3 regions of the Streptomyces sp. NPDC047880 genome follow, and region 2 is predicted to be linked to each of the others. Evidence: riboswitches for the same ligand, from Rfam matches in the RefSeq annotation. Region 2 holds a riboswitch; each other region holds the start of a gene.
The links. Region 2 has a riboswitch for thiamine pyrophosphate ahead of thiO (glycine oxidase ThiO). Riboswitches for the same ligand answer to the same signal wherever they lie in the genome.
Positions count from the first base shown of each region.

Region 1: another riboswitch for thiamine pyrophosphate. It lies ahead of AB0937_RS11795 (thiamine ABC transporter substrate-binding protein); the one in region 2 lies ahead of thiO (glycine oxidase ThiO).
Region 3: another riboswitch for thiamine pyrophosphate. It lies ahead of thiC (phosphomethylpyrimidine synthase ThiC); the one in region 2 lies ahead of thiO (glycine oxidase ThiO).

Region 1 covers NZ_JBEZOK010000006.1:85,097-95,518, forward strand. Annotated here, with positions in the region: gene AB0937_RS11760 (hypothetical protein) at 1-878, shown strand, start outside; gene AB0937_RS11765 (VOC family protein) at 992-1,399, shown strand; gene AB0937_RS11770 (LOG family protein) at 1,424-2,548, shown strand; gene AB0937_RS11775 (LAETG motif-containing sortase-dependent surface protein) at 2,695-3,384, shown strand; gene AB0937_RS11780 (hypothetical protein) at 3,444-3,602, opposite strand; gene AB0937_RS11785 (ABC transporter ATP-binding protein) at 3,627-4,646, opposite strand; gene AB0937_RS11790 (iron ABC transporter permease) at 4,647-6,248, opposite strand; gene AB0937_RS11795 (thiamine ABC transporter substrate-binding protein) at 6,287-7,351, opposite strand; TPP riboswitch at 7,446-7,552, opposite strand; gene rlmN (23S rRNA (adenine(2503)-C(2))-methyltransferase RlmN) at 7,606-8,712, opposite strand; gene AB0937_RS11805 (hypothetical protein) at 8,837-9,154, opposite strand; gene AB0937_RS11810 (hypothetical protein) at 9,356-9,544, shown strand; gene AB0937_RS11815 (SRPBCC family protein) at 9,650-10,099, opposite strand; gene AB0937_RS11820 (phosphatidate cytidylyltransferase) at 10,241-10,422, opposite strand, start outside.
Region 2 covers NZ_JBEZOK010000002.1:384,743-395,164, reverse strand. Annotated here, with positions in the region: gene pknB (Stk1 family PASTA domain-containing Ser/Thr kinase) at 1-1,015, opposite strand, end outside; gene AB0937_RS05680 (thiazole synthase) at 1,128-1,925, opposite strand; gene thiS (sulfur carrier protein ThiS) at 1,928-2,128, opposite strand; gene thiO (glycine oxidase ThiO) at 2,125-3,309, opposite strand; TPP riboswitch at 3,307-3,418, opposite strand; gene AB0937_RS05665 (hypothetical protein) at 3,471-3,821, shown strand; gene AB0937_RS05660 (FAD-dependent oxidoreductase) at 3,854-5,095, shown strand; gene AB0937_RS05655 (Rv2175c family DNA-binding protein) at 5,206-5,571, shown strand; gene thiE (thiamine phosphate synthase) at 5,994-6,650, shown strand; gene metF (methylenetetrahydrofolate reductase [NAD(P)H]) at 6,749-7,672, shown strand; gene AB0937_RS05640 (hypothetical protein) at 7,729-8,664, shown strand; gene AB0937_RS05635 (NAD(P)/FAD-dependent oxidoreductase) at 8,696-10,186, opposite strand.
Region 3 covers NZ_JBEZOK010000024.1:126,509-134,055, forward strand. Annotated here, with positions in the region: gene AB0937_RS29870 (lactococcin 972 family bacteriocin) at 642-854, shown strand; gene thiC (phosphomethylpyrimidine synthase ThiC) at 1,769-3,571, opposite strand; TPP riboswitch at 3,564-3,753, opposite strand; gene AB0937_RS29880 (YibE/F family protein) at 3,997-5,604, shown strand; gene AB0937_RS29885 (SsgA family sporulation/cell division regulator) at 5,750-6,184, opposite strand; gene AB0937_RS29890 (IclR family transcriptional regulator C-terminal domain-containing protein) at 6,282-7,016, opposite strand; gene AB0937_RS29895 (DUF5326 family protein) at 7,338-7,547, opposite strand, start outside.

The sequences.
Region 1 (10,422 bases), on a different contig from region 2:
CCCGGCCGCAGGCGGCGCACCCCAGCGCCCCGGCCTCGCCGCAGACCGCTGCCGCGAGTGCCGCCCCGGCGCACCCGGGCAGCGCCCACCCGGCCTCACGGGAAGGGGGCGCCGCCCCGGCCGGCGATCCCGCCCAGTGGCTCAGCCCGCGCGCGGCGGACCCGGACGCCGCCGGTGCCATCAGCCCGGCCGGGGCCCTGGCCATGCACCCGGACCCGCACCCCGCGGACCCCGCCCCCGACGGCTCCACCGCCCCCGACGCCGCCCTGCCGGACACCATCGCCGCCCCCTCCGGTCTGCCCTGGGGCATCACCCTGCTGGCCGCGGGCCTGGCCGTGGAGAGCTACACCAGCCGAACCGCCCCCACGCCCCCCGACCTCTCCTTCTCCGGTGCCGCCCCCGGTGTGATGGCGGGCTGGGCGCTGGCCGTCGTCGGCCTGGCCCTGGCCGGTCCGGGTCTGACGCACCTGTGCGGACGGCTGCTCCAGTCGGCCCGCCCCGGCGCCCTGCGGCTCCTGGCCGGCCGCATCCTCATGGCGGAGTCCTTGCGCATCGGACGTCCCCTGGGCGTCGTCTCCGCGGTGCTGTCCGCCGCGGGGGCCATGGCGCTGCTGCACGCCCCGGACGGGCTCGCGCTCGGACCGCTCACCATCCTCGGCGTGGTCCTCGTGACCGGCTGCACCACGGCGACGCTCCTCACGGCCGCCGTCGAGGCCCGTCAGGCCCGCGCCGCCACCACCGCCGCGCTGCTGCGCCTCGGCGCCCCCGCCACCATGCTGCGCAGCGCGGCCGCCCTGCGCGCGGGCGCGCTGCTCGCCGTGTTCGGCCCGCTGACCCTGACGGTCGCGGAACTGGCGGCGCTGCCCCTGGCGCGCTGAGCCCCGCGGCCCGCTGAAACTCGTACGAGAAAGATCTCCGTACGGCGATGAGTTCCGGACCGGGCCCCGGTCTATCCCGCGTAACGACACGGACTTGATGGGAGAGACCTCGCATGTACCAGCAGATGATCTTCGTGAACCTGTGCACCGGCGACCTCGGCGCCTCGAAGAAGTTCTTCACGGAACTGGGCTTCACGATCAACGAGCAGTTCAGCGACGACACGACCGCCTCGGTCGTGATCAGCGAGACCATCGTGGTGATGGTGCACACCCCGGAGAAGTACTCCCAGTTCACCAAGAAGGAGATCGCGGACTCGACGAGGACCAGCGAGGTGCTGCTGGCGCTGAGCGCCGAGAGCCGCGAGAAGGTGGACGAGCTGGTCGAGAAGGCGGTCGCGGCGGGCGGTTCCGTCTCGGGCGAGACCCAGGACCACGGCTTCATGTACGGCCGCGCCTTCGACGACGTGGACGGCCACACCTTCGAGGTCGTGTGGATGGACCCCGCGGCCGTCGAGGGCTGAGGTGCGCTGTGCCAGCATGGGCGGGTGCAGACGATGCCCGCCCATGCGGCCCACCATGACGACCGTGAGATAGAGACCCTCGAGGAGTTCGACGCGACCGTCTCGGCACGCGGCACACTCGCCGGACACCGCGTCCAGGGGGTCGATCTGACGGACCGTACGCGGGAGTTGCTCACCACGGACACGTCGGGTGCGGTCTTCCTCGGCTGCCCGATGCGCGAGGACGCGGCGGCCAAGGTCCGCGCGGACGGCGCCCTGGTCTTCCCACCGGTCCCGGGCCTGCCGTTCGACCCGTACCGGGGTCTGGTCTACTCCCCGGAGGAACTCTTCGCGTCGCTGGCCGACGGTTACGAGGCCACACCCGACGCGCGCGCCTACGCCTGGTTCCAGCGCACCAAGACCGACCGTGACATCTACGCGTCCATGCTGCGCTCGGTCCACGACGACTCCGTCTCGGACGCGCTCGACGAACTCCTGTCCGGCGCCCGGGTCGTGGGCGTCATGGGCGGCCACGCGATGGCCCGGGGCACCGAGGAGTACGCGGGCGCCGCACGGCTCGGCAGGGAGCTGGCCCGCGCCGGCTTCACGATCGCCACCGGTGGCGGCCCGGGCGCCATGGAGGCGGCCAACCTCGGCGCGTACGCCGCCCCCTTCGACGACGAGATGCTCACCGAGTCGCTCGGACTCCTCGGCAAGGCTGCACCGCACTTCACCCCGTCGATCACCCAGTGGGCCTCGGCCGCCTTCGAGATACGCGCCCGCTGGCCCCAGGGCGGCCGCTCGGTGGGCATCCCGACCTGGTTCTACGGCCACGAGCCGCCGAACGCCTTCGCCTCCCACATCGCCAAGTACTTCGCCAACGCCACCCGCGAGGACGGCCTGCTGGCCCGGTCCAACGCGGGTGTGGTGTTCCTGCCGGGCGCAGCCGGGACCGTGCAGGAGATCTTCGACAACGCGACGCCCAACTACTACGAGTCACGCGGCGAACCGACGCCGATGGTGCTGGTGAACCGAGTGCACTGGACGGAGAAGCTGCCCGCGTGGCCGCTGCTGCGGTCGCTGGCCGCCGGGCGGACGATGGAGGCGCGGATCGCGCTCGTGGAGCGGATCGAGGAAGCGCCGGAGGCGCTGAAACGTCTCGGCGGTTAATAAGAAGGCAAAGCAACTGCTTGCAGTCTGCATATGCGTTGACACTACTTATGCAGCGCTTATAGACCTGTGAGTCTCACGGTAGTGCTGATGTCCCGTCAGCACGGCCTCAGCCCCCCGCTTCAGCAATCCTGCAAAGGACAAACGTGGCAGTTCTGTCCGTATCCCTCCGCGCGCGTACCGCGCGCATCCTCGGTGTCGCCTCCGCCTCGGCCGCGCTCGCGCTCGGCACCGCCGGCACCGCACTCGCCTGCGACATCAGCGAGTTCTCCGCCGAGGCGAAGTGTGACGGCGACAAGGGTGTCATCACCGTCACCGACGTGGACCCCGCCGGCATCCCGGCGACGGTCACCGTGTACCTGGAGAACAACGGCGCCGACGTGAAGAAGGTCGGCGAGCAGGTGGTCAAGGGCTCGCGCGAGGGCACCACCATCACCTTCGCCGAGAAGTGGAAGCCGAGCGCCGAGTACCGCATCCACGTCAAGGCCGCCGGTTACGTCGACGCGGACATCAAGCCGAACCTCGTCACCCCGGCCACGGCCTGCAAGAAGGAGGAGAAGCCCCCGGCTTCGACTCCCCCGGCGACTCCGAGCCCGTCGGCGTCCCCGTCCAAGCCCGCCGAGGAGAGCGAGAGCCCGGCTCCGGAGCCGTCGGAGAGCCAGAGCAGCTCGCCTGCCGGCAACGCGCCCGCGCCGGCCGGTGACTCCAACCTCGCCGAGACCGGTGCCGACTCCAACACCGGTCTGATCGCCGGCATCGCGGCGGCCCTGGTCGCCGTCGGTGGCGGCGCGGTGTTCTTCGGCATGCGCCGCCGCGGAGCGAACAACGACAGCTGACGCCCCCGCACCCGTGACCTGGCCCGTCCCCCACCGGGGGGGGCGGGCCACGTCCCGTGTCAGGGGGAGGCGTCCCGGGTCAGGGGGGAGGCGGCCGGGCAGTCCGGGCACGTCGGCACCGCACCGGACAGGTCGGCACCAGAGGACACCACGGACCTCAACAGGCCGACCTGGTACGCGATTTCGTCGCAGTAGCGGTCATGCGCGAGTGACGTCATGCCTCGCACCCTGGGCGGGCACGATCAGCCGAGCACCACGACTTCGGCCGCGTCGAACTCCACGCCGACCTCGTCCCCGACCTCCGGTGCCGCCCGCAGCGCGCACGCCGCCTCCAGCCGCGGGGCGTCCTCGGATTGGAGGCGGACGGCGACATGGGTGCCCTTGAAGGTGCGTACGGTCACCGTGCAGCGCAGGCCCGAGCCGGCGGGCACCAGCCGCACCCCGGCAGGCCGCACGAGCAGCGTGCGGGTGCCCTGCGGAGCGCCCTCCGGCACCGGAACCTTGCCCCAAGGCGTGTCCGCCGCCTCCGCCCCGACGGTCGCCTCGGCCACGTTCTCGAAGCCGAGGAAACGCGCGACGAAGGCGTCGGCGGGCCGCTGCCACACCTCGAGGGGCGTGCCGGACTGGGCGATCCGCCCGTCCCGCATCACCACGACCCGGTCGGCCAGCGCGAAGGCCTCCCCCTGGTCGTGCGTCACGGCGAGCACGGTCGTACCCAACCGGCCGAACAACTCCTTCAGTTCGACGACCAGCCGCTCCCGCAGCGACCGGTCGAGCTGCCCCAGCGGCTCGTCCAGCATCAGCAGCCGGGGGCTCGGTGCGAGGGCCCGGGCCAGCGCCACCCGCTGCTGCTCCCCGCCGGACAGCGCGGCGACGGCCCTGCCACCCGCGCCCGGCAGCCCCACGAGGTCCAGCAACTCCTGCATGCGTTCGGCCCGTTGCGGCTTCGGCTCGCCGCGCATCCGCAGCCCGAACGCCACGTTGCCGCCCACGTCCCGCTGCGGGAACAGCTGATGGTCCTGGAACATCAGCCCGACGCCCCGCCGGTGCGCGGGCACCCCCGCCTGGTCACGCCCGTCGAGCACCACCCGACCGGCGTCGAGCGGCTGCAGCCCGGCAACCGCCCGCAGCAGGGTCGACTTTCCGCTGCCGCTCGGCCCGAGCACGCACACGATCTCGTGCTCGGCGACCCCCAGATCGACGGCGTCCAGCACGGCACGCCCGCCGAAACGGACCGTCGCACCCTCCAGGCTCAGCAGCATCTAGAACTCCCCGGTCCGGTCCGTCCGCAGCCTCTCCAGCACCAGCAGGGCCACCGCGCACACCACCATCAGCATCGTCGAAAGGGCCATCGCCTGGCCGTAGTTGAGGTCCCCGGGCCGACCGAGCAACCGGGCCACGGCCACTGGCAGGGTCGGCCGGTCGGGCCGTGCGATGAACACCGTCGCGCCGAACTCCCCGAGGGACACGGCGAAGGCGAACCCGGCCGCGATCAGCAGCGCCCGCCGCACCATCGGCAGATCCACCTCCCGCCACACCCGCCAGGGCGAGGCCCCGAGCACCGCGGCCGCCTCCCGCAGCCGCGCGTCCACCGCCCGCAGCACGGGCAGCATGATCCGCACCACGAACGGCACCCCGACCAGGGCCTGCGCGAGCGGCACCAGGATCCAGGAAGACCTGAGGTCCAGCGGCGGCTCGTCGAGGGAGATCAGGAACCCGAAACCGACCGTCACCGCGGACACCCCGAGCGGCAGCATCAGCAGCGCGTCGAAGCCGCGCACGAACCGCCCGGCGTCCCGGCGGGTCAGCGCGGCCGCGGCGAGCCCGCCGATCAGCACGGCGATGAGCGTGGCGGCGACGGCGTACGACAGGGAGTTGCCGATCGCCTCGATCGGCGGGACCAGGAACACTCCCCCGTCCTGCCTGGTCAGTGCCCGGTAGTAACCGAAGTCCGAGGCGTCCAGGGACCGCTGCACCAGCACGGCCAGGGGCAGCACGAGCAGCAGGGCGACGGTGACGAGCACCCCGCCGAGCAGCGCCCACTGCCCCGCGCCGCGCGGCCGGCGCGCGGTCACGGACGCGTCCACCAGCCGCAGCGCGGTCTCCCGCCGCCGCACGGTCCAGGCGTGCACGGCGAGGATCGCGCCCACCGCGACGAACTGGATGAGCGTCAGCACGGCCGCCGTGGACAGGTCGAAGATCTCCGACGTCTGCCGGTAGATCTCCACCTCCAGGGTGGAGAAGGTGGGCCCGCCGAGGATCTGCACGACACCGAAGGAGGTGAAGGTGAACAGGAAGACCATGAGCGCGGCGGCGGCCACGGCCGGGGCGAGGGCGGGCAGCGTGACCCGCCGCCAGGCCCGCAGCGGGGACGCCCCGAGCATCCGCGCGGCCTCCTCCTGCCGCGGGTCGAGCTGCGCCCAGAGCCCGCCGACGGTCCTGACGACGACCGCGTAGTTGAAGAAGACGTGCGCGAGCAGGATCGCCCACACGGTGGTGTCCAGCCGTACGCCCCACAGCTCGTCGAGCAGCCCACCCCGCCCGACGAGAGCCAGGAACGCCGTACCGACGACGACCGTCGGCAGCACGAACGGGACGGTCACGACCGCCCGCAGGACCTGTTTGCCGGGGAAGTCGAACCGTGCGAAGACGTAGGCGCCGGGGAGCGCGACGAGCAGGGTGAGCGCGGTGGAGACCAGCGCCTGCCAGGTGGTGAACCACAGGACGTGCCGGACGTCGGACTGCCCCAGTACCTCCCCGATCCGCCCGAGGTGCCAGACCCCGTCGGCCTTCAGACCGCGCGCGACGATCGCGGCGACGGGGTAGGCGAAGAAGACGGCGAAGAACACGACGGGCAGGGCCAGCAGACCGAGCCGCGCCGCGCTCCCGCGCCTCCTGCGGGCTACTTCAGTACGAGTGAGGTCCACGACTTGACCCACTGGTCGCGGTGGTCGGCGATCTTCGCCGGGTCCATGGTCTCGGGGTCCTTCGCCTGCGGCCCGTACTTCACGAACTCCGGCGGAACCTGGGCGCCCTCGGTCACCGGGTACACGAACATGTTGAGCGGCATGTCCTCCTGGAACTTCCTGCTGACGAGGAAGTCGAGGAAGGCCTTGCCGCCCTTGGAGTTCTTGGCGTTGGCGAGCAGCCCCGCGTACTCGACCTGCCGGAAGCAGGTGCCCTCGGCGACGCCGGTCGGGGCCGTGCTCGGCTTCGGTTCGGCGTAGACGACCTCGGCGGGCGGCGAGGAGGCGTACGACACGACGAGCGGCCGGTCCCCCTTGGCCTTCCGGCCACTGGACGAACCGGAGAACTCCTGGTTGTAGGCCTGCTCCCAGCCGTCGACGACCTTCACGCCGTTGGCCTTGAGCTTCTTCCAGTAGCCCTCCCAGCCCCCGTCGCCGTACTCGGCGGCGGTGCCGAGCAGGAAGCCGAGCCCGGGCGAGGAGGCGGAGGCGTTCTCGGTGACGAGCAGGTTCTTGTACTGCGGCTTGACGAGATCGTCGAAGCTCCGAGGCGGCTCGAGCTTGTGATCGGCGAAGTACTTCTTGTCGTAGTTGACGCAGATGTCGCCGGTGTCGATGGGCGTGACCCGGTGCTTGTCCTGGTCGACCCGGTACTCGGCCTCGACCCGCTCGGAGCCCTTCGCCTCGTACGACTGGAACAGGCCGTTGTCGAGGGCGCGGGACAGCAGGGTGTTGTCGACGCCGAAGAAGACGTCGCCCTGCGGGTTGTCCTTGGTCAGGATGGCCTTGTTCACGGCCTGGCCGGCGTCGCCGTCCTTCAGGACGTTCACCTTGTAGCCGGACTGCTTCTCGAAGGCCGCGATGACGTCCTCGGACGCGGCCCACGAGTCGTGGCTGACGAGGGTCACGGTCTTGGGGTCCCCGGACCCCTGACCGCCGTCGGACGACCCGCAGGCGGCGAGCGTGCCGACCAGGCCGAGCCCGACGACCGCCGCCGTCATCCGCTTCTTGTTGTTGCTCACTGGATTCCTCCTGGAGGACCAGGAGAAGACGCGGCCCTGCCCGGGACTCCGGGTCCCGGGCAGGGCGCAACAGCTCGAGTGGTGACCGATCTCCCTACCCAGAATGACCTGGGCCAGGTTCGGAGGGTCTGCGGCCGTGTGCCGCACTCTCAGCGCTGTGGCGCTCCCCTGTCGGAATATGCAGGTGTGGATGTGAAGGTGCTGGTTGTGAAGCTGTACTGACGACAGTCAGACTACCGTTCGGTGGCGGCGAGCTGGCCACACGCCCCGTCGATCTCCTGACCACGGGTGTCCCGGATCGTCACCGGCACACCATGGGCGGCGATGGCCTCCACGAACGCCTTCTCGTCCTCGGGCCGCGAGGCGGTCCACTTCGACCCGGGCGTCGGGTTCAGCGGGATGAGGTTGACGTGCACGGGCTTGCCCTTGAGCAGCCGCCCGAGCCGGTCACCGCGCCAGGCCTGGTCGTTGATGTCCCGGATCAGCGCGTACTCGATGGACAGCCGGCGCCCGGACTTGGCGCTGTACTCGAACCCGGCGTCCAGCACCTCGCGCACCTTCCACCGGGTGTTCACCGGTACGAGGGTGTCGCGCAGCTCGTCGTCGGGGGCGTGCAGGGAGATCGCCAGCCGGCACTTGAAGCCCTCGTCGGCGAATCGGTGGATGGCCGGGACGAGGCCGACCGTCGAGACGGTGATGCCCCGCTGGGACAGGCCGAGGCCGTCGGGCTCGGGGTCGGTGAGCCGCCGGATGGAGCCGATGACCCGGTTGTAGTTCGCGAGGGGCTCGCCCATGCCCATGAAGACGATGTTGCTGAGCCGGGCAGGTCCGCCGGGGACCTCCCCGTCCCGCAGGGCCCGCATGCCGTCGACGATCTGGTGCACGATCTCGGCGGTGGACAGATTCCGGTCCAGTCCGGCCTGCCCGGTCGCACAGAACGGGCAGTTCATCCCGCAGCCGGCCTGCGAGCTGATGCACATGGTCACCCGGTCCGGGTAGCGCATCAGCACGGACTCGACGAGCGTCCCGTCGAACAGCCGCCACAGCGTCTTGCGGGTGGTGCCCTGGTCGGTCGACAGATGCCGCACGACGGTCATCAGCTCGGGCAGCAGCGCTTCTCTGAGCTTGCCCCGGGCACCGGCCGGAATGTCCGTCCACTGCTCCGGATCGTGCGCGTACCGCGCGAAGTAGTGCTGCGAGAGCTGCTTGGCACGAAACGGCTTCTCCCCGACGGCCGCGACGGCCTCCTTGCGCTCGGCAGGAGTGAGATCGGCAAGATGCCGCGGCGGCTTCTTGGCTCCGCGGGGGGCGACGAAAGTAAGTTCTCCGGGCTTAGGCATGGCCGTACCAGTGTCGCAGATCAACTGCGGAGGCCAGGGCCGGAGTGGGGTGGGGGCGGTCACCGGTGGTTGGCACCCGTCGCCGCTGGTCGGCCTCGGACGACTCGGGGACGGCCCCGTTCGATCACCCGTCTGCTCCCTGCCACTCGTCCAGCCGGACCCTGACCTGGTGGTTGCGGTCGTCGTGCCAGTAGACCTCACCGCTGACCAAGGCCCCGAGGGCCGGAAGTTCCATGCCCAGCGGCATGCGCGTGATCTCCGCCAGCGCTATGGCGTCCGGCACGCCTTCCATCCGCACGAAAACACCGAAAGGCCGGCGCCCGATGGCCACTCCGGTGAGCCGGGCCCCTACAGGCACGGCCGCGACGGTCGCCACCCAGCCCGCCCGCACAGCCTCCGCGGCCGGCATTCCAGGGCTTTCGGCCCACCCGTACTCGTCCATCGTCAGATCATGACGAAGCAAGCGCCCAGAGGATGCGGGCAAGTGTCCTGAGGTGCGGCTGGCGTAGGCTTACCGGCCACCCGTCCCAGGGGACGTCGGATGACGCGCCGGCCGCTCCTGCGAGCGTGGCTGCGCGGCCGTGGTCCTGGGGAGTCCGCCTGACAGGACGGGCCGGACCATCACAAGAAGCGGGGGTCGAGCATGCTCGTGCTCATATTGTCCGTCGTCGTCCTGCTCGTCATCGGCGGCTGCGTCTGCGTGTTCTGGGCCGCTCGCGGTGACGCCCCGCGCTGGGCACGGGGCGTGGCCAGAGCGACGCTGCTCGGCAGTGGACTGGCCCGCAGTGCGAGCCGGAGTTCCCGCTCGCAGCGGAGCGACGGGGACGACTAGACGTCCCGCCGCACCGGTACACACGGCCCGGCCGAGGGTGGGCCCCGGCCGGCGGACTCCACCGGCAGCGCTGCGCCGAGCCCCTGGGAGGAGGGGACGAATCCGCTACTCGGCCGTGTGCTCCAACCGGTCCTTGAGGAGCTGCTCGTTGCGTGGGAGTTCCTTGCGGACCTGGGGGCGTACGACGAGCGGGACCAGGACCTTCCCCATGCCGTGGCCCTCGAAGTCGATGTCGATCGTGACGTGTGAGCGCCGGCCCTCGTCGTAGGGCTCGACCTCGCCGTGCACCTGCGCCCGGACGGGACCGTCCACACCCCGCATGCCCCAGCTGTGCGGCGGGTCGTACTCGGTGACCTCCATGGTCATCGGCATGACGCGGCGGCCGACGTGCCGAGTCACCCGGACCTTGCTGCCGATGCCGACGGGCCCCTCGTCCAGGCGCTCCGCGGACACGGCGCTCAGCTGCCATTCCGGCATGTGGTCGGCGTCCATGACGTACTGGTAGACCTCCTCGGGACGGCAGTCGACGACGATGCTCTCTCGGATGATGGCCATGATGGCCTCCTTTGGGAGGTACATCTGCATCGTCCCACTTCAGGCCTCCGGCTGCGCCCCGGGAACATGTCCGGGACGAGCCCGGGACGCGAGGGAGCCCCCGCCCGGTCGGGCGGGGGCTCCCTCGCGAAGCCGGACTTCTCAGCCGGATCCGACGAACAGCACGAACAGCAGCCACACCACGGGAGCCGTGGGCAGCAACGAGTCGAGCCGGTCCATGATGCCGCCGTGTCCCGGCAGCAGCGTGCCCATGTCCTTGATGCCGAGGTCCCGCTTGATCATGGACTCGCCGAGGTCGCCCAGCGTGGCGGTGACGGCGACCG
Region 2 (10,422 bases):
GGGACGCGAAGCGGCTGGTGCGGTTGAGGGCGGGCCCGGAAGCGTCGTCCTCCCCGTCGGCCGGCAGCGGGCGCGGCGTCGTCAGGGCGCGCGGGATCACGGTCGTCCGGTCGTCGCCGTTGTCGTGGTCCACCGCGAGCGCCTGGGGCGGCACCGCGTCCAGCTGGTCCTCGTCCAGCCGGGCGCGCCCGTCCCGGACCTGCGCGAGCAGCGCCACCGCGTCGTGCGGGCGCACGGCCGGGGTGCGGGCCGTCGCCGAGGCCACCATCGCGTCCAGCTCGTACGCCATACCGGGCACGGTCGCCGACGGCGGGGGCACGTCCTCGTGCAGGTGCTTGTAGAGGATCACGGCGGGGGAGTCCCCGTCGTGCGGCTTGTCGCCGGTCAGCATCTCGTACAGCATCACGCCGCACGCGTACACGTCGACGCGGGGATCGGCGGTGCCGTTCTCTATCTGCTCCGGGGCGAGGTACGAGACCGTGCCGAGCACGGTGCCGGTGGTGTTCGTCACCGTGTCGACGGCCCGGACGAGCCCGAAGTCGGCGACCTTCACCCGGCCGTCGTCCCCGATCAGGACGTTCTCGGGCTTCATGTCGCGGTGCACGAACCCGGCGCGGTGCGCCGCGCCCAGTGCGGCCAGCACCGGCTCCAGGATGTCCAGGGCGGCCCGCGGCTGCAGGGCCCCGCGCTCGCGCAGCACGTCCCGCAGGGTGCAGCCCGCGACGTACTCCATCGCCAGGTACACGTACGAGCCGTCGGTGCCCTGGTCGAAGACCTGCACCACATTCGGATGGGCCAGCCGGGCCACGGACTTCGCCTCGCGGATGAACCGCTCGACGAACGAGGCGTCGACCGCGAGCGAGGGGTGCATCACCTTGAGCGCGAGGACCCGGTCGAGCCGGGTGTCCACGGCCCGGTAGACCGTGGCCATCCCGCCGACCGCGATCCGCGCGTCGATGCGATACCGGCCGTCGAGCACCTGCCCGACCAAGGGGTCCTGAAGGGTCGTGTCCACGCAGGCGAGTGTACGAGCCACGACCGACAGCCCCGTCCCCCCGGCGGATTCCGGGGCGGGACTGCAGCCGACCTGTGACGTGTCTCCCGGGCCTTGTGACGTGCCCCCGGCCCTACCGGAAGGCGGGCCGCTCCGGATCCAGCACGGCCATGCCCTCGGCCGGCGACGACGCCTCGGCGAAATGCCGCCGGGGGATCCGCCCCGCCCGGTACGCCAGCCGCCCCGCCTCCACCGCGTGCCGCATGGCGTCGGCCATCAGCACGGGTTCCTGCGCCCGCGTCACCGCCGAGGCGAGCATCACACCCGCGCAGCCCAGCTCCATCGCCAGCGCCGCGTCCGAAGCCGTCCCGGCCCCCGCGTCCAGGATCACCGGCACGCGCGCGTGCTCCACGATCAGCTGGAAGTTGTGCGGGTTGCGGATGCCGAGCCCGGAGCCGATCGGGGAGCCGAGCGGCATGATCGCCGCGCAGCCCACGTCCTCCAGCTTCCGCGCCAGCACCGGGTCGTCGTTGGTGTACGGCAGCACCGTGAACCCGTCGTCGACGAGGGTCTCGGCCGCCTCCAGCGTCTCGATCGGGTCCGGCAGCAGCGTGCGCTCGTCGGCGATGACCTCCAGTTTGACGAGGCCGGTGCCGAGGGCCTCGCGCGCGAGGCGGGCCGTGAGGACGGCCTCGCCGGCGGTGAAGCAGCCCGCCGTGTTGGGCAGCACCCGGATGCCGAGCTTGTCCAGGACGGACAGCACCGAGCCGTGCACCGAGGCGTTCACCCGGCGCATCGCGACCGTCGTCAGCTCGGTCCCGGACGCGGCCAGCGACCGCTCCAGCACATCGAGGCTGGGCGCCCCGCCGGTGCCCATGATCAGACGGGACGTGAAGGACGTACCACCGAGGACGAACGGATCGTCGGCCATGGTCAGCCTCCTTGGACGGCGGTGAGGACTTCCACGCGGTCTCCCTCGGAAAGGGGCGTGGAGGGCCACTGGGTGCGCGGGACGACCGTTTCGTTGAGGGCGGCGGCCACGCCCGAGGGCGAGGCGGTGAGCGACCTCACGACGGTGTCGAGAGCCGTGCCGGGCCGGACGTCCCGGGGCTCCCCGTTGACGGAGATGTTCATGCGGGCTGCTCCGAGAGTGCGGTCGCGGGACTGAAGCGCTCCGGGGTGAAGGGGCGGGCCTCCTCGGGGAGTTCGCCCGTCGCCAGGACGTGGGCCAGGGCGTCGCCGGTCACGGGTGTGAGCAGGACGCCGTTGCGGTAGTGCCCGGTCGCCAGCAGCAGGCCCTCCAGACCGGTCGGGCCGAGCAGGGGCGCGTTGTCGGGGGACCCGGGCCGAAGGCCGGCCCGGGTCTCGGTGAGCGGCAGCTCGGTGATGCCCGGGACCAGCTCGTGCGCGTCCCGCAGCAGCTCGTACACGCCGCCCGCGGTCACGGTGGTGTCCCAGCCCAGCTCCTCGCTGGTGGCCCCGACGACGAGCTCGCCGCTCGCGCGCGGCACCAGGTAGACGTGGCTGCCGCGCACGACCGCGCGCACGGTCCGGCTCAGGAACGGCTGGTGCCGCTGCGGCATGGTCAGCCGCAGGACCTGCCCCTTCACCGGCCGCACGGGAGGCAGCACGTCCTGCGGGACGCCCGCGAGCCGCCCGCTGAGGCTGCCCCCGGCGAGCACCACCTGCCCGGCCGTCGCCTCCGTTCCGTCGGCCAGGACGGCGCCCGCGGCCCGGTCCCGGACGACGGCGAGCCGCTCCGCCCACGTCCGGTGGAAGACCACGCCCGTCCGCTCGCACGCGGCGACCAGCGCCCCGGCCAGCCGCCGGGGGTCGATCTGGTGATCGCCGTCGACCCGCAGCCCCCCGCGCACCCCTGGCGCGAGCATCGGCTCCAGGCGCCGGCACTCGCGCCCCGACAGCCACTGCGACTGAAGCCCCGACTGCTGCTGCAGGGCGTGCAGTTCGCGCAGGTGGGCCCGGTCGTCGGCGTCCAGCGCCACGGCGAGCGTGCCGCAGCGGCGGTAGCCGAGGTCCCGGCCGGTCAGCTCGGTGAGCTCGGCGGCGAAGTCCGGGTAGCGCCGGGCGGAGGCGAGGTTCAGGCCGAGCAGGGTCTGCTCGCCGTAGTGCAGTTCCGTGACGGCGGCCAGCATCCCGGCGGCCACCTGTGCGGCTCCGCCGCCCGGCTCGGGGTCCACGACGGCCGTGGCGAACCCGCGTTGCGCGGCCCGCCAGGCCGTGACCAGGCCGATGATCCCGCCCCCGATGACCAGGACGTCTGACGACACGGACGTGGATGTGGCCGTAGGCGACATGGGCGTCCAGCCCCTCCCTTCGCCGGCATGACCCGGATCAGGTTCGTACGGTCGGAGGCCGCCAGCCTCCCTCTCAGCCCGGTGCGTCCGGGCTCCCGCGAGTGCTTTACGTTGGCCACCCTAGCCCGATGCCCCGTCCCGCAGTAAGGGAGCCTCGTCCCATGGCCCGATCCCTCGACGGTCTCGTCCTCGCCCGGGTCGCCGACCAGGCCCCGGGCCAGGTGGGCACCCGCACCCGGTTCACCTACCACGAGCGGCAGGGCGAGATCTGGGCCGAGTACACCGGCGGCGACGTCGTACGCGGGCACCTCGTGGGTACCCGCAAAGGTGACCGGCTGGACTTCCGCTACGTCCAGCTCAAGCAGGACGGCACCACGTCCTCCGGGCACTGCGTCTCCTCGGTCGTGGAGCTGCCCGACGGGCGGGTGCGGCTGGAGGAGACCTGGGAATGGGAGTCCCAGCGGGGCAACGGCACGAGCGTTGTGGAGCAGGTCACGGCGCATGAGCACTGACTGACAGAACGTCAGGTGTCTATGGTGATCAGGTGAGCGAGCAGACGCAGGATCCAGGGTCGTCCGCGCCGCGGCGCGTCGTCGTGGCGGGTGCGGGCATGGCCGGGGTGCAGACCGCCGTCGCGCTGCGCGAACGGGGCTTCACCGGTGACGTGATCCTGATCGGCGCCGAGCCCCACCAGCCCTACGACCGGCCCCCGTTGTCCAAGGCCGTCCTGCTCGGCAAGTCCGAGGGCTCCGCCTTCGACGTCGACTTCGAAGCCCTCGGCATCGAACTGCGGCTCGGCTGCGAAGTGCTGGGCCTGCGCCCCGCCGACCACGAGCTGGACACCGAGGACGGGCCCGTGCCGTACGACGTCCTGGTCGTCGCGACGGGCGCGGAACCCGTCCGGCTGGCCGGCACCGAGGGCGTGCCGGGCGTGCATCTGCTGCGCACCCTGGACGACGCCGAGCGGCTGCGGCCCGTGCTGGCCCGCCGGCACGACATCGTGGTCGTCGGCGCGGGCTGGATCGGTGCGGAGTTCGCCACGGCCGCCCGCGAGGCGGGTTGCGCGGTGACCGTGGTGGAAGCCGCGGAACGCCCGCTCGCCGGGGCGCTGCCCGCCGAGGTCGCCGCCCCCATGGCCGGCTGGTACGCCGACGCGGGCGCGGTCCTGCGGACGCACGCGCGCGTGGAGCGCGCCGAGCCCGGTGTCGTCGTCCTCGACGACGGCTCGCGGCTGCCCGCGGGCGCGGTCGTCGTCGGCATCGGCGCCCGCCCCGCGACGGCCTGGCTGGCCGGCTCCGGGATCGCGCTGGGCACCCACGGCGAGATCGTGGCCGACGAGCACCTGCGCACGGCCGTGCCGGACGTGTACGCGGTCGGCGACTGCGCCTCCTTCCCCTCCGGGCGCTACGGCGAGCGCCTGCTGATCCACCACTGGGACAACGCGCTCCAGGGGCCGCGCACGGTCGCCGTGAACATCGTCGGCGGGGCCACCGGGGAGCCGTCGGCGGTGTACGACCCGGTGCCGTACTTCTGGTCCGAGCAGTTCGGGCGGTTCGTCCAGTACGCGGGGCACCACGCGGCCGCGGACACGACCCTGTGGCGAGGTGACCCCTCCGGTCCGGCCTGGACGGTCTGCTGGCTGCGGGGCGAGCGGCTGGTCGCGCTGCTGGCGGTGGGCCGGCCCCGGGACCTGGCGCAGGGCCGCCGTCTGATCGAGTCGGGCACCCCGATGAATCCGGTGCTGCTGGCGGATCCGGCCAGGCCCATGAAGGCGGCGGCGGCGTAGGCGGCCCCGCCCGGGGGAGGGCCGCGGTGCGGTGCCGCGGGGACCGGCGCGTCCGCCCAGGTGGACCGCCCGGCTTCCGACTGTCAGTGGCAAATGGCAGGCTGGTTTCCGTGACCGAGATTGACGCAAAGATCGATGCTCTCGTCCCCGCCTGGCTCACCCTCCCCGACATCGCCGAACAGCTCGGCGTCGAGGTGACGCGTGTGCGGCAGCTGGTCAAGGACGGCCAGCTCATCGCCGTACGCCGAGGTGAGAACCGCGCACTGCACGTCCCCGCCGACTTCATCGACGGGGACAAGGTCGTCAAGGGCCTGTCCGGGACCCTGACGCTGCTGCGGGACGACGGCTTCACGGACGAAGAGATGCTGGAGTGGCTCTTCACACCGGACCCCAGCCTGCCTGGCACCCCCGCGCAGGCGCTCAGCGAGAATCGCGGCACGGAGGTGAAGCGCCGCGCCCAGGCGCTCGCGGTCTGACCCGGCCGCGACCGGACAACCGTCCGGCTCCGCACGCGCGGGGCCGGACCTGAACAACCGCCCGACGTGGGGCCGTGGCCCGTGGGGCCACGGCCCGGGGGCGCCTCGTGCCCGTGCGGGCTCCGGACCTCCGGGGCGGTGACCCGCGGCCGGGCTGCGGACCCTTCCGGCCGAGCGGCGGATCCGTGCAGGGCGGTGGCCCGCGCGTCCGGGTTGCGGGCCGTTCCGGGCGGACCGGCGGATCCGTGCAGGGCGGTGGCCCGCGCCCGGGCTGCGGACCGTCCCGGGCGGAACCGGTGCATCGGGGCCGGGCCGGGGGCAGGCGTAAGGTGCCCGGGGCGCTCGCGGCCGGACCGGGGTATTCCCGCGCCGCACGACGCCCACGCGGACACCCGTACGCCACGACACCCAGGGGGACACGTATGACCGGCACCGCCGCCACCGCACGGGCCCAGCTCGCCGACGCCCGGGTCTACCTCTGCACCGACGCGCGCAAGCGGCAGGGCGACCTGCCGGAGTTCCTCGACGCCGTGCTGGCCGGCGGGGTCGACATCGTGCAGCTGCGGGACAAGGGCATGGAGGCCGGTGAGGAACTGGAGCACCTGGCCGTCCTCGCCGAGGCCTGCGCCCGGCACGGCAAGCTCCTGGCGGTCAACGACCGTGCGGACGTCGCCCACGCCGCCGGCTCCGACGTGCTGCACCTCGGCCAGGGCGACCTCCCCGTTCCCTCGGCCCGTGCCCTCCTCGGCGACGATGTCCTGATCGGCCGCTCCACTCACGCCGAGTCCGAGGCCGCCGAGGCCGCCGTCCAGCAGGGCGTGGACTACTTCTGCACCGGCCCGTGCTGGCCGACGCCGACCAAGCCCGGCCGTCACGCACCCGGCCTGGAACTCGTCCGGTACACGGCCGGCCTCGGCACCGACCGCCCCTGGTTCGCCATCGGCGGCATCGACCTCTCCAACCTCGACCAGGTCCTGCAGGCCGGAGCCCGGCGCGTCGTCGTCGTACGGGCGATCACCGAGGCCGACGACCCGGGGGCCGCGGCGGCCGAGTTCGCCCAACGGCTGCGGGAGGCGTAGTTACGGCGGTTTGTCCAAGGGATGGACAACAAGCGGACAATCCCGGCAAAAGTCGGCCTGCGGTTGGGGGACCGACGGCCCCTGGCTAACCTGCCGGTATGGCCCTCGGCACCGCATCCATCAGGTCGGACCACGCGCGCACCGTCCGCGACATGCTCGCAGCCGGCAAGACGACGTACTCGTTCGAGTTCTACGCCCCCAAGACCCCGAAGGGCGAGCGGAACCTGTGGAACGCGCTGCGCCGGGTCGAGGCGGTGGCGCCCGACTTCGTCTCCGTGACCTACGGCGCGGGCGGTTCCACCCGCGCGGGCACGGTCAAGGCGACCGAGGCGATCGCCTCCGACACCACCCTCACCCCGATCGCCCACCTCACCGCGGTCGACCACTCGGTGGCCGACCTGCGCAACATCATCGGCCAGTACGCCGACGCCGGGATCCGCAACATGCTCGCCCTGCGCGGTGACCCGCCAGGCGACCCGATGGGCGAGTGGGTGCCGCATCCGCGGGGCCTCGCCTACGCCGCCGAACTCGTCGAACTGATCAAGGCCTCCGGCGACTTCTGCGTGGGCGTCGCCGCCTTCCCGGCGATGCACCCGCGCTCCCGCGACTGGGACACCGACGTCCGCCACTTCGTCGACAAGTGCCGGGCGGGCGCGGACTACGCCATCACGCAGATGTTCTTCCAGCCCGAGGACTACCTCCGGCTGCGCGACCGGGTCTCGGCCGCCGGCTGCGACACCCCGATCATTCCCGAGGTCATGCCGATCGCGAGCGTGAAGACGCTGGAACGGATCGGTTCCCTCACCAACGCCGCGTTCCCGGCTGCCCTGAAAGAGCGGATCCTCACAGCAAAAGACGATCCGGCCGCTGTACGCTCCATTGGGATCGAATTCGCCACGGAGTTCTGTGCGCGGCTGCTCGACGAGGGCGTGCCCGGCTTGCACTTCATCACGCTCAACAACTCCACCGCGACACTGGAGATCTACGAGAACCTGGGCCTGCACCACTCATCGCAGGCCTAGACCGTTCGCACCGGTATACGACACACTGCGTAGCGGCCACTGTGAGAGGGGCGTACATGGGCTGGGCGGTCCTCTACATCGCGTTCGGCATCGTCGCGCTGTGGCTGCTGGGCGAGGTGCTGCTGCAGTACAAGGCGCGGCTGCGCTGGCGCCTGCTGGCCTTCGCCGGGTTCCTCGGCGTCGTCGTCGGTGTCCTGATCCCGTCGGTCGTCGTGATCGGACTGGGCGCGGCCGCCTTCGCGGTCGGGCAGACCTACGTCACCCTGTCGTTCCGCAGCGGCTTCGCGGCCGGCTGGGCGATGAACGCGCCCGCGCTGGGCGGCAGCAAGCGCCGCCGCGGTGAGCGCGGCCGCCAGGAGCCGACCCTGGAGGTGTCCGGGCTCGAGGCCGAGGACGGCTACGACGACGGGGCGGCCGCCTACCGCCGCGACCCCGCTCCCCACGGCCGGGACGACGACTACGACGGGGACGACGTCTTCACCCCCGCCCGCCCGGCGCAGCCGACGTCCGCCGAGACCACCGCCGTCTACGAGCCCCAGCCCATGCCCGAGGACAGCGGTTCGTACGGTGTCTACGACACCGGGTACCAGGCCGGCGGACAGCAGTCCCACGATCAGTACGCCGCCCAGGCCGCCGACCAGGGCTACGCCTACGACTACTCCGGCTACGGCCAGCAGCAGGGCTACGACGCCACCGGTCAGCAGCAGTACGCCGCCTACTCCGACCCGTACATCGGCTCGTCGACCTACGGCCAGGGCTCGTACGACGGCACCTACGGCGACCAGCAGTACTACGGCCAGCAGATGTACGGCCAGGAGCAGTACGCCGGCACCTACGGCGGCGAGAGCCCGCCCGGCGGGGTGTGGGTCCCGCAGCAGCGCAACACCGACGAGTACGGGCAGGAACTGCCGCCCGAGCAGCAGCCGTACCCCTACCACGGGGGCGGGCAGCAGCCGCAGGGCAACGGCTTCGACGAGCAGTACCGTTTCTGAGGACTGACCTGGCTCCGCGGCGGCGGAGTGCTCACTGCGAGCCGCGGAACTCCGGCCCCTCCACGATCAGCCCCGCCACCAGCGCGCCCGACATCCCCGCGTGCGGCAGCCCGCCGCCGGGGTGAGCCCAGCCGCCCACGGCGAACAGACCCGGCACCCGCGTGCCGTTGGCCGGATGCAGCAGCCGCCCGCCGCCCGCCGCGAGGGCCGGCACGGGGACCGCTCCACCCTCCGCGCCCGTCGCGTCCGCGATGTCGTCCGGGGTGCTCACCTCGTGCCAGAGGAGACGGTCGCGCAGACCGGGGACGGCACGTTCGGCGGCGGTGATCATGTGGTCGGCGAGGTCGTCGTGGGGCCGGCCGGGACGCGCGGGCACCACCGTGGTGAGGGTGACCGCCTCGTGGTCCGCCGGGGCCGGGCCCGGGTCGTCGGGCCGCAGGACCGTCACCGTGGGACGGGAGGTCCCGGCCGCCGTGCCGAACAGGGCCTCCAACTCCGCCTCGCGGTCCTCGGCGTGCACCACGGTGCGGTGCGCCGTGCCCTCTGGGCGGGCGCCGCGCAGGGCCAGCAGGACCGTCAGCCGGGAGGCCGCGGCCGGCTGCGGCGGCACCTCGCCGTCCCCCCGTACGACGGTGCCCGCCGTCATCCGGGCCAGTGCGCCGGGCGCGACCCCGGCGACCACGAAGTCCGCCTCCGCCACCGACCCGTCCGCGAGCTCCACCCCTGACGCCCGGCCGTCCTTCTCCAGCACGCCGGTGACATCGGCGCCGAAGTTGAACTCGACCTTGCGGGCGAGACACCGCTCATGGACGGCCCGCGCCAGCTCGCGCAGCCCGCCGCGCACGTACCAGGTGCCGAAGGCGTGCTCCATGTACGGCAGTACGGCCGCGCTCGCCGGGGTGACCCTGGGGTCCAGGCCGTGACCGAGGGCATGACTCTCCAGGAGGGCCGTCAGCCGGGGGTCGCGCAGCTCCCAGGCGCCGATCTCGGCGAGGGTCCCGGCCCGGCGAGTGCGCAGCAGCCGCTTGTGGGGCACCGACGGGTAGGGCTCGCGCTCGGCCAGCACCTGCCAGTTCGGCCACAGCGGCTCCTCCAGCAGCGGCCTGCGGGTCCGGTCCCAGGCCTCGCGGGCCCGGACCAGGAAGTCGCCCCAGCGCTTCCCGGCGCCCGCGCCGAGCCCCTCGTCCAGGGCGGCGACGACACCCGCGCGCGAGGCGTTCGGCAGCGACACCTCGGTGCCGTCCGCGAACACGTGCCGGGCCGACGGGTCGACCTGGACCAGCTCGACGCAGGACTCCAGCGGTTCCTTGCCGGTCTTCACGAACAGGTCGCGGTACACGGCGGGCAGCGGCAGCAGGGCGGGGCCCGTGTCGAAGGAGAACCCCTCACGCTCGAAGCGGCGCACAGCTCCGCCGTAGGTGTCCGTCCGTTCGTACACCGCCACCCGGTGGCCCGCGACGGCCAGCCGGGCGGCAGCCGCCAGCGCGCCCATCCCGGCGCCGATCACCGCAATCCGTGCCATGCCGGCGACTTTATCGGCCCCCACCGACAGCCCCGGCCCGCGGCCTGCCGAGTACGGGCGCGGACGTCGTGGTGACCAGGCGGCGACGGGCGGCGTGGGGCTCCGTGCGCAGCACTGAGTACGTATACCTAGCCGGGGAGTTGAGTATGCGCGCGGATGGGGGCCGACCTGCGCTGACGAGAGAGTGGAGGCACGGAGAGGGGCACGGCTCCGGCACCGGCGACACGGGGCGCCGG
Region 3 (7,547 bases), on a different contig from region 2:
ATCGCACCGGGGCGTCACTCGCCATGAACCAATCTGAGCGCCACTTCGAGCGCGCTGATAGTGCCGGTGACCCGCCATGGTTGAGCTATTTCGACGACGCGGAACTCCTGGGCGAGTTCTGCCACTGCTGAGGAGTTCCCTGACGTAGTCGGCGTAGATCGTCCTGCCCAGGATGCCGAATCGGCCTACGGTACGCCTCCGACCTCACTGCCCGCCCTGCTCACGGCTGGAGCGGCGCGGCGCCAGTCCAGCATGCCGGCATTACGCACTCAAACGACCACTACGAGGAAGTGGCACTAACCATTGAGTGGGTATGCAAATCTCACACATCCATCGTCGGCACTTTTCGGTCAAGCGCTTTAGCGTCTCTTTACCAGGATGTGCGGATTGAGGGAAGATCCATCCGCAGCCCCCGCGACGGGGGCATCACGGGAGGGGAATCACATGAAGGCATCCGGTAGGTCCATAGCTTTTGCTATTGCGGGTGGCTTCCTGGCTGCGGGCACCCTTGCCAGCCCGGCCACTGCGGACAGCGCCCAGGAGCCGACCGCTGGCGCGGTCACCGTCACTGCCCACACCAGGGGTGACGGCACCTCACGGCTGGCTCCACGGGGGGCATCCGGCCGAAGACCGTCCTCGAAATTGGTGGCGGAACTTGGAGCTACGGGAAGGACCTCACCACCGATTGCCAGTACTGCTACTCCAATTACTATCACCCCAAGGTGATGCATGGGTCGACTGTGGAGCTGGCCGGGGGGTCGAACAAGGCCGTGGTGGCCAAGGGCAAGTGGTCTTACGCCAATATGACCGCGGGCGCAGCGTACACGTGCAAGACCTACTACGCTAAGTACTAGTTCCGTCCGCTCCCGGCGGCCACCGCCGGGAGCGGATTTTCTCAGCGTGAGAAATTGCCACAGAGTAGGGTCATGAGAATCCCACAATTTACGCCTTGTCGCATCGCTCCTGTTGCGACAGTTCTCGTGGCAGGTGCGCTCCTCGGCGCTGTCGGCCCATTCGCGAGCAAATTCGACAACCCGGTCTGCCAGGCCGTAGGCGTCGTATTTTCTGTGGGATGGTCGTGGGCATGCTTCGCCTTCCTGGTCGGTTACTCCCGGCGGTCAAGAATCGAGGCATCATTGCTGGCGTCCTCGGCATTGGCAGTAGGCGTAGCCGTATATTACCTTTTCAAGTTTCTGAGCCCCGCGGTTCCGGCCGGGGGACACGTCATCTCTGGTGCGGGTGATGGCCTCTCCTCCAGGGCCGTGTTCTGGGGGGTAGCGGCTTTCGCCTTCGGTGCGCCCGTTGGACTCCTGGGGAGTATGGCCAGAACGCCCGGCATCGGCGGTCTAGGGTTCCGCCTGTTTGTCCCGTTGATCGCCTTCTTTGAGGCCTCCCAGCGGCTGGCAGCAGAGGTGGGCGACTCGCAGGGCCGAGTCGCCGAAATAGTGTGGGCTTCGGTTCGCGTGCTCTCGGCCGTGGCCGTCGTGCTTCTCGTGGGTCATACAGTGTGGAGCTGGTGGCATGGCCGGGGTGCGCGGCAGCCCGCCCCAGCGAAGCGCCTCTGAGGCCTCACCGGTACACAGGCCGGGCAGCCGGTCAACGGCGACGCCCGTCAGACCTCCGCCCACGCCAAACCAGTCAGGGCAGCGCTGCACATGCGGCCAGTGGTACATGGGTGTCAGCGCGGGCCGGAACCAAGCTGCGGTCCGGCCCGTCGCTTCGCAGTAGTCGTACTTCCCGCGAGTCGTTGACTCCCGGCGCTTCAGGCTCAGTCGGCGATCGGCAGGTACACCCGGTTACCCGCCTCGGCGAACTCCTTCGACTTCTGGAGCATCCCCTCAGCGATCTCCTCGGACGAGGCTCCCTCAGCCGCCACACCACCGAACCGCTCTGTGATGCTTTGGCTAATCTTCATGCTGCAGAACTTGGGACCGCACATCGAGCAGAAGTGAGCCGTCTTGGCCGGCTCTGCGGGCAGGGTCTCGTCGTGGAACTCCCGTGCCGTGTCCGGGTCGAGGGCCAGGTTGAACTGGTCCTCCCACCGGAACTCGAAACGGGCGTCGGACAACGCGTCGTCCCACTCCTGCGCACCGGGGTGCCCCTTGGCGAGGTCCGCCGCGTGAGCGGCGATCTTGTAGGTGATGACGCCGGTCTTGACGTCGTCGCGGTTCGGCAGGCCCAGGTGCTCCTTGGGCGTGACGTAGCACAGCATCGCCGTGCCCCACCAGGCGATCATCGCGGCGCCGATGCCGGAGGTGATGTGGTCGTACGCCGGTGCGACGTCCGTGGTCAGCGGGCCGAGCGTATAGAACGGAGCTTCATCGCAGATCTCCTGCTGAAGGTCGATGTTCTCCTTGATCTTGTGCATCGGGACGTGGCCCGGGCCCTCGATCATGGTCTGAACGTTGAAACGCTTCGCGATCCGGTTGAGTTCCCCGAGCGTGCGCAGCTCCGCGAACTGCGCCTCGTCGTTGGCGTCCGCGATCGAGCCGGGCCTGAGGCCGTCCCCCAGCGAGTACGTGACGTCGTAGGCGGCGAGGATCTCGCACAGCTCCTCGAAGTTCTCGTACAGGAACGACTCCTTGTGGTGCGCGAGGCACCAGGCGGCCATGATCGAGCCGCCGCGGGAGACGATGCCGGTCTTGCGGTTCGCCGTCAGCGGCACGTGCGGAAGGCGCACCCCCGCGTGGACCGTCATGTAGTCCACGCCCTGTTCGGCCTGCTCGATGACCGTGTCCTTGTAGATCTCCCAGGTCAGCTCCTCGGCCCGGCCGTCGACCTTCTCCAGCGCCTGGTAGAGCGGCACGGTGCCGATGGGCACGGGGGAGTTGCGCAGCACCCATTCACGCGTGGTGTGGATGTTGCGGCCCGTGGACAGGTCCATGACCGTGTCGGCGCCCCATCGGGTCGCCCAGGTCATCTTCTCGACCTCCTCCTCGATGGAGGACGTCACCGCCGAGTTGCCGATGTTGGCGTTGACCTTCACCAGGAACCGCTTGCCGATGATCATCGGCTCGATCTCCGGGTGATTGACGTTGGCCGGCAGCACGGCCCGGCCTGCGGCGATCTCGTCGCGAACCACCTCGGGCGAGACGTTCTCCCGGATGGCCACGTACTCCATCTCGGGTGTGATCTCGCCGCGTCGGGCGTACGCGAGCTGGGTGACCGCCTGGCCGTTCCTGCCGCGTCGCGGCTGGCGGGGCCGGCCGGGGAAGACCGCGTCCAGGTTGCGGAGACCGCCACGGGGCGAGGTGTGCTTGATGCCGTCGTCCTCGGGACGGACGGGGCGGCCCGCGTACTCCTCGGTGTCGCCGCGGGCGATGATCCAGTTTTCGCGCAGCGGCGACAGGCCCCTGCGGACGTCGGTGTCGACGAGTGGATCGGTGTAAGGGCCCGACGTGTCGTACAGCGTGACCGACTGGCCGTTGGTGAGGTGCACCTGACGAACCGGCACGCGCAGGTCGGGGCGGGTGCCCTCGATGTACGCCTTGTGCCAGCCGATGGACTTCCCGGCCTCCTCGGACGTCTCGTCCTGAACGGAGGCAGGCGTGCGTGCGTCCTTGTTGGTCATGAGACCTACTCCCTACGCCGGCATTACCCGGTAACAGGTTCGGCGGTCGACGCAGCCGTTTCCGTCCGGCGATGTTTCGTGTGAAACATCACTCGACTCCGACGATGTTTCATGTGAAACATCGCTGGGACGGAGGTCAGCGCCCTCTCAGCCCGGTGCTCCGAGCTCCCGCGTGTACAAAAGGTGCCCCCACGCTAGCGGCAATTCTGGCGCGGTGAACAGAGGGCCCCCCTCGTTCTTGCGATGATCGGGCGGTGACCACGACGCAGCGTCCCTCCTACCCATCGCCCGAGCCGCCCCGCGGATCCGGCGCCGGAAACGGCCATGGCCGTGGTGACGGCGCTGGTGAGGGCCATGATTTCGCCGCCGGCGCCGGACAGGGACCGGCCGGGCCACAGCGGCCGGGCAGACCACAGGGGCCGGGCATGACGCAGGACCCGGTCAGGGGTCGAGGGACGGGCAGGCCGCAGGCCCCGGCCCCGAGGCGGGGCCCCGAGTTCGAGTACGGGCAGGACGCGGGCTTCGGTTCCCCGAACAGCGGTGAGTACGGGCAAGGAGCCGGTCACGGCCCCGCCGCCGGGCACGGCCCGGGACCCTCCGGAGGCGGCGGTCACGGCCACGTCGGTGGCGGTGGACAGGGCCACGGGCACGGTCACGGCGGAGACGGTGGAGACGGCGGACAGGGCCACGGTCACGGCGGAGACGGCAGCCACGGGCACGGTCCCGGTGCGGGTGGCGGGCACGGGCACTCCCACAGTCACGGCCCGGCCACGCCGGTATCCCTGCATCTGCGCAAGGTCATCGCGGCGATCCTGATCCCGTTCGCTGCCGCCGTGCTGGTGGGTCTCGCCGTGCTGTGGCCGGGCGGCGCCCCGGCGCACGAACGCACCGGCGTCGGCTTCGACCGGCAGACGCAGGACGCCACCGTCACCAAGGTGGTCGAGGTGAGCTGCAAGGAAGCCGGCGCTTCGGGCGTTCCGCCCACCGGCGACACCTCCACCGCCGAGGGCTCCTCGGCGGTGCAGCAGGAGAAGGGCACCTGCAAGCGGGCGACGATCCGGGTCGACGGCGGCGACGACAAGGGCCGTACGTTCACCGAGATCGTCCAGCCGGACCAGTCCCGCCAGCTGCACGAGGGCCAGGAGGTCGTGGTCGCCTACGAGCCCTCGGCCCCGAAGGACCTGCAGTACTCGGTCACCGACATCAACCGCCGTCTGCCGTTGACCGTGCTCGCGGGCATCTTCGCCATCGCCGTGGTGGTCGTCGGGCGGATGCGGGGCGTCATGGCACTGGTCGCGCTGGCCATCAGCTTCATGGTGCTGAACTTCTTCATCCTGCCCGCGATCCTTCAGGGCTCCAACCCGCTGGTCGTGGCGGTGGTCGGCGCGAGCGCCATCATGCTCATCGCGCTGTACCTGTGTCACGGCCTGTCCGCCCGGACGTCAGTGGCGGTGCTCGGCACGCTCATCTCACTGCTGCTGATCGGCATCCTCGGCTCGGTGTTCATCGACTGGGCGGCCCTGACCGGCAATACCGACGACAACACCGGGCTGATCCACGGCCTCTACCCGACGATCGACATGAGCGGCCTGCTGCTGGCCGGCGTCATCATCGGCTCGCTCGGCGTGCTCGACGACGTCACGGTCACGCAGACCTCGGCGGTCTGGGAGCTGCACGAGGCCAACCCGTCGATGGGCTGGCGAGGGCTCTACCGCGCGGGCATCCGGATCGGCCGCGACCACATCGCCTCGGTCGTCAACACACTCGTCCTCGCCTACGCGGGTGCCGCACTGCCCCTGCTGCTGCTGTTCTCCATCGCGCAGTCCAGTGTGGGGACGGTCGCCAACAGCGAGCTGGTCGCGGAGGAGATCGTGCGTACGCTGGTCGGTTCGATCGGCCTGGTGGCCTCGGTGCCGGTCACCACCGCCCTGGCGGCGCTGGTGGTCTCGGCCGACCGTCCCGGCGCGGAGCCCGCCCCGGAGACCGCCGCGGTCCCGGCACGCGGAGGGAGGGGCCGGCGCCGCAAGCGCTGACGCCCGCGAGTTCAGGACGCCCCGCCACGCGGCGGAAAGCCGAACCGAGGAAGGCCGAACCGAGGGCGATCGCAGGAAGAAGCGTTCCTGCTCAGCTCGGCGGCACCCGGTGAAGCGTTACTCCACCGTGCCGCCGGTCCATGTCTCAGCCGGCGCCCTGCTCGGCGAGGATGCGGTCCAGGGCCTCGTCGAGGTGCGCGTCGAAGTCGGCGAGCGAGCCCTCCTGGCCCAGCGGCACCAGCTTGTCCGTACGGTCGAGGAAAGCGACGAGCGGTGCCGTCGAAGACCGGAACAACGCCTGGTCGCTGCCCACCTGAAGCCGGATCAACACCTCGCCCAACGCGTCGGGTTCGACGGGCGTGACACGCACATCGCCCTCCCCGCACGGCCGGCCGACCCCATCGATCAGCAACTCCCGCCCGAAAGCCCACGTCACCGGGGCGTCACCGGGCAAGTGGAACGTCAGCCGTACGGCATAGGGATCACTGGACTCATAGCGCAGCTCCACCGGAATGCGGAAGGAGAGCTCCTCGGACACGAGAAAGCTCATCATGACCTCTGCTTGTACGGACTCGCGCATCGATAACCCCGTCAATCGCCGTTACTGGCCGGGAACGAACCTCTGATACTTGGTGAATCTTGCTGAACGTACACACCAGATCACAAGGAGTGAGTTTTCACATACTGATAGAGAGCGCGAGCGAGCCGAGCAGGCGCCCGATCTCGACCTGCAACTGACGGGCCGCGGGCAGCAGCCGCTCGGCCTGGTGTGCGGGGAGTGAAATGGCCATCGTCGCGGCCGCGCTCCCGAGGGTGAGGGGAAGCGCGGCGCAGACCGTGCCCAAGGCGTACTCCTGGCGCTCGGTCACCGGCTCCAACCGCCGGATCCGCTCCAGGCGTCTCAGCAGGCTGTGGTCGTCGCGCACCGTGTAGGGCGTGAGCGGCTGCACCGGATAGCGGTCGAGGTGGTCGCGGCGGGCGTCCTCGTCCAGCTGGGACAGCAGGCATTGTCCGACGGCGTGCGCGTGCCCCGTCTCCCGGAAGTCGGCCCACTCCTCGACAGCCGGGTTGACCGGGGTGTCGGAGACACACATGACCTCGATCTCACCCTCGCGGTAGACCGCGTAGTACACGGGCACGCCCAGGGCGTCCCGGCAGTGCGCGAGCGCGTCGGCGATCGTGCTGCGACGTTTCTGCCGCGCCCCGCTGCTGCCCAGCCGCTCGGCCGCCGCACCGAGGAAGAACAGGCCCTTGTCCCGGCGCAGATAACCCTCGTGCACGAGGGTGCGCAGCAGGTGGTACGTCGTGGGCAGCGCCAGCCCGGTCTCACGGGCCAGTTGCTTGGCCGGGGCACCGTATTCGTGCGCTGCGACGGTCTCCAGCAGGCGCATGGCGCGCTGGACCGATCCGATGAGGGTCGGCGGAGGGGGTGGCGCCGGGGGTGGCGGTGGCCCGGAGGGCGTGGCCGAGCGGGGTTGCGCGGGGACGGTGCGGAGGTGAACGGGTGCGGTGTCAGCCGGGACCAAGGGACTCTCCCGAAACGCGAGGGGGCACACCGTGCGGGGGGACACGGGTGGGGGTGAATGCCGCTCGCGGGGAGGTCCCCGCGTCGAGTTCCGGACTCTATTCGCCTGCCACCGCGTGCAGACCGCCCCGCCGGGAAACTTCCCTCGCCCGAGGGAACCGGTGATGGCCGGAGTAACCCTGCTACCCCCACCGGTTTCCCACGGGTCTCACCAGTCGCTGCGCGACGTGGAGCTCGATGTGAACTTGCGTACGACGTAGATCAGTCCGCCGACCAGTGCCACGAAGACCAGCACCTTGAAGAGCAGTCCGATGACGAAGCCGACCACGCTGGCGATCAGCCCGCCGAACACGACCAGGGCGATGACCGGCACCGCGATCCACTTCACCCACCACGGCAGTCCCGTGAAGATCTCTCG